Regions from separate parts of the Streptomyces sp. NPDC016469 genome, predicted to be linked through region 2. Evidence: riboswitches for the same ligand, from Rfam matches in the RefSeq annotation. Region 2 holds a riboswitch; the other holds the start of a gene.
The links. A riboswitch is a leader RNA that binds a small molecule or an ion and turns the genes downstream of it on or off. The one in region 2 is predicted to bind glycine.

Region 1 (3,400 bases), on a different contig from region 2:
CACCCTGCCCGGCGTCGGCCCCGCCACGGCCGACCATCTGCGCCGCGCCGGCATGACGACGGTCGACGACCTTGCCGAGGCGGGCGAGGCGGAGCTGGTACGGCTGCTGGGCAAGGCGCACGGCGCCGCGCTGCACCGGATGGCCTCCGGCTTCGACGACCGGCCCGTGGTCGCGGAGCGGGACGCGAAGTCCGTCTCCGTCGAGGACACCTTCGACATGGACCTGCACGACCGCGTCCGGGTGCGCACCGAGGTGGAGCGGCTGGCCGACCGGTGCGTGCAGCGCCTGAGGGGCGCGGGGCGCTCGGGGCGCACGGTGGTGCTCAAGGTGCGCCGCTACGACTTCTCCACGCTGACCCGCTCCGAGACGCTGCGCGGGCCCACGGACGACCCCGCGGTCGTCCGCGAGGCCGCCGCCCGGCTCCTGGAGGCGGTGGACACCACCGGCGGGGTGCGGCTGCTGGGCGTCGGCGTCACGGGGCTCGCCGACTACACGCAGGAGGACCTGTTCGCCCAGGCCGCCGGTGCGCGGGCGGCGGCCCTCCCGGAGGACGCCGGGGCCCGGCCGCAGGACGACGCCGACGGCCGCGAGGTCACGGCGGACGGCGGACCGGCGCCGGAGGAGGCCGCCGCCGAGCGGCTCGCCGCGCGCCGCTGGCCGGCCGGGCACGACGTGCGGCACGAGGTCCACGGACACGGCTGGGTGCAGGGGAGCGGGGTCGGCCGGGTGACCGTGCGGTTCGAGGAACCGGGCGCGACGGCACCCGGCCGGGTGCGTACGTTCCGCGTGGACGACCCCGCGCTGCGGGCCGCCGACCCCCTCCCCCTCGTTCCGGACCCGCCGGACTACTCCTCCTGGCCCGCCAGCCGGCCGAAGTCGCGGTCCGGGGCCGGTGCGCCGGGGGCCGCGTCCAGGCCGTAGTGCCGGTAGAGCTGGAGCTCCTGCTCGGGGGAGAGGTGGCGGCCCACGCCGAAGTCGGGGGCGTCCTTGATCAGCGCCCGGTCGAAGGGGACGCGCAGTGTGTCGTCCACGAATTCGCTGGGCTCCAGCGGGACGAAGGTGTCACGGCTGAAGAGCCCGGTGCGCACGGCCGCCCATTCGGGGACTCCGGTCGCGTCATCGAGGTACACCTCGTCCACGGTCCCGATCTTGGTGCCCTTGCGGTCGAACGCCTTGCGGCCGATCAGGCTGCGCGGGTCGATGTCGGTCTGCACGGTCCCTCCCACACGGGTCGCGGCTGGTCCACAGGGAATACAGAAATGCAGTTCCGTGGTCTTGGCCACTCGAGAATTCTCGTCGCGTACCCCGCTGGTAGTCTGGTCATGGCTGCTGACCCCGTGCGGGAGAGTCGTCCGGAGCCGATCCGGAGGACGCCGAAGGAGCAAATCCTCCCCGGAATCTCTCAGGCCCCCGTACCGCACGGACGAGGTCACTCTGGAAAGCAGGGCGGGTTGCGCGCGGCCGATGGGCCGTACGGAGCCTCTCCCTCACCGACGGTGAAAGCCGGCGCCCGTGTGGTGCCGGTGAAGCTCTCAGGTTGAGATGACAGAGGGGGAGGCCGTACGGGCACCCGGCGCCGCGGTGCCCCTCGCAGGTCGTGACAGACCAGGAGGCCTCCACCATGACCCCCCGTCGCACCCCGCTCACGCAGCTGGAACAGGGCATCCCCTTCGAGCAGCGCCACATCGGCCCGGACGCCGAGGCCCAGGCGAAGATGCTCGCCCAGGTCGGTTACGGCTCGCTGGACGAGCTGACGGCGGCCGCCGTGCCCGACGTGATCAAGAGCGCCGAGGCGCTGAACCTGCCGGGGGCCCGGACCGAGGCCGAGGTGCTGGCCGAACTCCGCCGGCTCGCCGACCGCAACCAGGTCCTCGCCCCGATGATCGGACTCGGCTACTACGGCACGTTCACGCCGCCGGTGATCCTGCGCAACGTCATGGAGAACCCCGCCTGGTACACGGCCTACACGCCGTACCAGCCCGAGATCTCCCAGGGCCGCCTCGAAGCCCTCCTGAACTTCCAGACGATGGTCGCCGAGCTGACCGGCCTGCCCACCTCCGGCGCCTCGCTGCTCGACGAGGGCACCGCCGCCGCCGAGGCCATGGCGCTCGCCCGGCGCGTCGGCAAGGTCAGGAACGGCGTCTTCCTGGTCGACGCCGACACCCTGCCGCAGACCGTCGCCGTCATCGAGACCCGCGCCGAGCCGACCGGCGTCGAGGTCGTCGTCGCCGACCTCACCGACGGCATCCCGGCGGAGGTCGCCGAACGCGGCGTCTTCGGCGTGCTCCTCCAGTACCCCGGCGCCTCCGGGGCCGTCCGGGACCTCAAGCCCGTCATCGACCAGGCGCACGAGCTGGGCGCGATCGTCACCGTCGCCGCCGACCTGCTGGCCCTCACGCTGCTCACCTCGCCCGGCGAGCTGGGCGCCGACATCGCCGTCGGCACCACGCAGCGCTTCGGCGTCCCGATGGGCTTCGGCGGCCCGCACGCCGGCTACATGGCGGTCCGCGACAAGTTCGCCCGCAGCCTGCCCGGCCGCCTGGTCGGCGTCTCCGTGGACGCCGACGGGAACAAGGCGTACCGCCTGGCCCTCCAGACCCGCGAGCAGCACATCCGCCGCGAGAAGGCCACCAGTAACATCTGCACCGCGCAGGTGCTGCTCGCCGTCATGGCCGGCATGTACGCCGTCTACCACGGCCCCGAGGGCCTGCGCACCATCGCCCGGCGCACCCACCGCTACGCCGCGATCCTGGCCGAGGGCCTGCGCGCCGCCGGCGTCGACGTGGTGACCGGCTCCTACTTCGACACGCTCACCGTCCGCGTGCCCGGCAAGGCCGGCGAGGTCGTCGCCGACGCCCGCGAGCGCGGGGTCAACCTGCGCCTGGTCGACGCCGACACCGTCTCGCTGGCCTGCGACGAGACGACGACCCGCACCCAGGTCTCCGCCGTCTGGGCCGCCTTCGGCGCCGACGGGGACGTCGAGGCGCTGGACGCCACCGCCGAGGACGCGCTGCCCGATGCGCTGCTGCGCACCGACCCGATCCTCACCCACCCGGTCTTCCACCAGCACCGGTCCGAGACCGCGATGCTGCGCTACCTGCGCAAGCTCGCCGACCGCGACTACGCGCTGGACCGCGGCATGATCCCGCTCGGCTCCTGCACCATGAAGCTGAACGCGACCGCCGAGATGGAGTCGATCACCTGGCCGGAGTTCGGCGCGCTGCACCCGTTCGCGCCCGCCGAGCAGGCCCAGGGCTTCCTGACGCTCATCCGCGAGCTGGAGGAGCGGCTGGCCGAGGTCACCGGTTACGACGCGGTGTCCATCCAGCCGAACGCCGGCTCGCAGGGCGAGTTCGCGGGGCTGCTGGCCGTCCGCGCGTACCACCGCGCCAACGGCGA
Region 2 (3,400 bases):
CGCGTTGGCCGCGTGCTCGGTGATGCCGACCGTGGCCACACCGTCCTCGGCGGGCGACAGCCACTCGTGCTCCTTGCTGTACCGCAGCTGCTGGGGGTTGCTCATGGTCTGAATTCTCCTGTACGCGGGGAGTGCGGATGAACGGTGGTCTTACGGGGTGAGACGGGACCGCGTCACGTGGGCGGCACCGGCCGGGTCCTACGGTTCTACTTCTTGCGCTTGTAGAAGGGGAGCGCCACGACCTCGTACGGCTCGTGGCTGCCTCGGATCTCCACCGCGACTCCGGCGGTGCCCGGCTCGGCGTGCGCCGCGTCGACGTACGCCATGGCGATCGGCTTCCCCAGGGTGGGGGAGGGGGCCCCGGAGGTGACCTCGCCGATGACCCGGCCGTCCGCGACGACCGGGAACCCGGCACGCGGCACCCGGCGGCCCTCGGCGACCAGGCCGACGAGCTTGCGCGGCGGGGCGGTCTCGGCGCGCTCGGCGGCGGCCTCCAGCGCCTTGCGGCCGACGAAGTCGCCGTCCTTCTCGAACTTCACGACCCGGCCGAGCCCGGCGTCGAACGGGGTCAGCGAGGTCGTCAGCTCGTGCCCGTACAGCGGCATGCCCGCCTCCAGCCGCAGCGTGTCACGGCAGGAGAGGCCGCACGGGATCAGGCCGTGCGCGGCGCCCGCATCGGTGAGCGCCTGCCACAGCCGCTCGGCGTGGCCGGGCGCGACGAACAGCTCGAAGCCGTCCTCGCCGGTGTAGCCGGTACGGGCGATCAGCGCGGGCACCCCGGCGACCGTGCCGGGCAGTCCGGCGTAGTACTTCAGGCCGTCCAGGTCGGCGTCGGTCACGGCCGCGAGGATCGCCGGGGACTCGGGGCCCTGGACGGCGAGCAGCGCGTAGGCGTCGCGGTCGTCGCGGACCTCGGCGTCGAAGCCGGCGGCGCGCCCGGTGAGCGTGTCCAGGACGAGCTGGGCGTTGCCGGCGTTGGCGACGACCATGTACTCCGCGTCCTGGAGGCGGTAGACGATCAGGTCGTCCAGGATGCCGCCGTCCTCGGCGCAGATCATCGTGTAGCGGGCCCGGCCGGTCGAGACCGTGCCGATGTTGCCGACCAGCGCGTAGTTCAGCAGGTCCACGGCCTGCGGGCCGGTGACCGTGATCTCGCCCATGTGGGACAGGTCGAAGAGGCCGGCCTTCGCGCGGACGGCGTTGTGCTCGTCGCGCTCGCTGGCGTAACGCAGCGGCATGTCCCAGCCCGCGAAGTCGGTCATCGTGGCGCCCAGCGAACGATGCAGGGCTTGAATAGGGCTTTGGTGCGCAGCACCGTCAGACAGGGTGGCGGCGGGTGACGGGAGGGCGGTGAGACGGGGGGTGCTGCTCATGAAACGGGCTCCCAGGGCATGACGACGGCGAGGACGATCCCTCCCCATCTGTCATCGGAACCTGAGAGGTTCGCCGAGAGGCCCCGCGGGGGTCGGCTTGCACCTTGGGTGGAGCCGCCGGGCGGCTCGCTTTTCAGATCTGCCTCATCCACGCGGTACGGGGCCTGAGAGATTCAAGGGAGGATCTTGCTCCTTCGGCGCCCGGCACGGTGACCGGGACTCTCCCGCGCGGATTCAAGCGGCCTGTATGCAGTTGGCGGGGTCATCATCGCACGCATTACGGGGGAGTGGGGCGGCCGGGACCGGTGGGGCCGGTCACGCCTTCACGGCGGGTCGGACGGTTGTGCCGCATTACCTTTTCTTTACACTTCCGGGGTAGGTATCGGTCCTGCACGCGTCGGCCGTACGGCCAGGGGGAGGCGATGACGTTGCGCTACGCGACGACCGCGGGAATCACGAGCAGCGCGCTGCCCGCGCAGTCCGGCTCACCGCCCCGGCAGGCGGTCGGCACGCATCCGCCCGTCGTCCGGGATCTGCGAGGCCGCGCGGGGCCCGGCCCGCGCGCCCTGCGCTTCGCCGCCGGGGACGTCGTGGTGGTCTCCGGGCTCCCCGGCAGCGGCAAGTCGACCCTGATCTCCCGCACCGCCCCGGCGTACGCGATCGACTCCCAGGACACCCGGGACCGCTGGGCCCGCCGGCTCCCCCGTTTACTCCCGTACGTCCTCTACCGCCCGCTCGTCCGCCTCGCCCACTACCGGGGGCTGCGGCGGGTGCTGCGCTCCGGCGCCTCCGTCGTCGTCCACGACTGCGGTACGCAGAGCTGGGTCCGCGCCCGGCTCGCCCGCCACGCCCGGCGCCGGGGCACCAGCCTGCACCTGGTCCTCCTCGACGTCTCCGCCCGGACCGCGCGCGAGGGCCAGCGCGAACGCGGCCGGGGCGTCTCCGCGTACGCCTTCGCCCGGCACCGCAGAGCCGTGGGGCGGCTGCTGCGGGACACCGAGGCGGGGCTGCTCCCGCGCGGCTGCGCCTCGGCGGTGCTGCTCGACCGCGAGGCGGCCGGGGCGCTCAGCCGCATCACGTTCGCAAACGCACAGACCGACGGCTGAAAACGGACCGTCCAACGACCGGACAGTAGCCGGGGACGGGCGGTTTCCGGCCAGCCCCGGGGTCCGGCGGAAGCCGGGCGAGGCCGTACCCTCGTGCTGCACGGCACCGGGGCGAGAGGGAAGCAGTGGACATTCCGGCACAGGCCGGGAGCCTGCCGCAGGGCGGCTGGCCGGCCAATGAACTCGAAGAGGTGCTGGGCGCCTCGCTCGGCACCCCGGAAGCGGGCGGCCGGCTGCTGGAGGTGCTCGGCCGCAGCCACGTCTGGGTGCCGTTGCCGGGCGGCGGCGGGCCCGACGCCCGGGACCTCGATCTGCCCGCGATGGAGATCGACGGCGCCGCGTACGTCCCCGTCTACAGCTCCGAGCACCAGTTCCTCACCTGCGTCGGCGCGCAGATGTCCTTCACCGTCGCCCCCGCCGTCGAGTTCGCCCGCGGTCTGCCCCCGCAGCTCGGCATCGCCGTGAACCCGGGCGGCGCCGTCGGCCTGCCGCTGCCCCCGCCCGCCGTCGCCGAGCTGTGCCGGGCCGGGCGCACCCCGCTCGACGGCCCCGCCACCGGGGGCCGGGTCCGGCTGTACGAGCCGGACTGGAAGGAGGAGCCCGTCGACTTCCTGGCCGCCGCGGCCGGCGAGTTCCAGGAGAGCGGCGTCGTCCGCACCGCCCGCCGGGTCCTGGCCAGCATCGAGGGCGACGACCCCGTGCTCTTCGTCGGCGTCGAGTTCTCCACCTGGGACGGCGCCGGACAGAGCGCCCCGATGGACGCCCTGGGCCGGGCGCTGGGCCGCGTCGCGGTGCCGTGGCCGGTCAACCTCGTCCTCCTCGACGTGGCGCAGGACCCGGTCGCCGACTGGATGCGCGAGCGGGTCCGGCCCTTCTACACGCGCGCCCCGGAGTGACGGGGGCGGCCGTGGCGTCAAGCCG

Region 1: it holds a riboswitch for glycine, as region 2 does, so the genes downstream of both, gcvP (aminomethyl-transferring glycine dehydrogenase) here and gcvT (glycine cleavage system aminomethyltransferase GcvT) in region 2, are expected to answer to the same signal.

The regions. Positions count from the first base shown of each region.
Region 1 is NZ_JBEYCQ010000013.1:9,221-12,620, forward strand. Features, by position in the region: gene ABZ565_RS16725 (DNA polymerase IV) at 1-922, shown strand, start outside; gene ABZ565_RS16730 (PRC-barrel domain-containing protein) at 847-1,215, opposite strand; glycine riboswitch at 1,332-1,429, shown strand; gene gcvP (aminomethyl-transferring glycine dehydrogenase) at 1,623-3,400, shown strand, end outside.
Region 2 is NZ_JBEYCQ010000002.1:269,875-273,274, forward strand. Features, by position in the region: gene gcvH (glycine cleavage system protein GcvH) at 1-105, opposite strand, end outside; gene gcvT (glycine cleavage system aminomethyltransferase GcvT) at 207-1,373, opposite strand; glycine riboswitch at 1,517-1,610, opposite strand; gene ABZ565_RS03140 (AAA family ATPase) at 1,796-2,479, shown strand; gene ABZ565_RS03145 (enhanced serine sensitivity protein SseB) at 2,605-3,375, shown strand.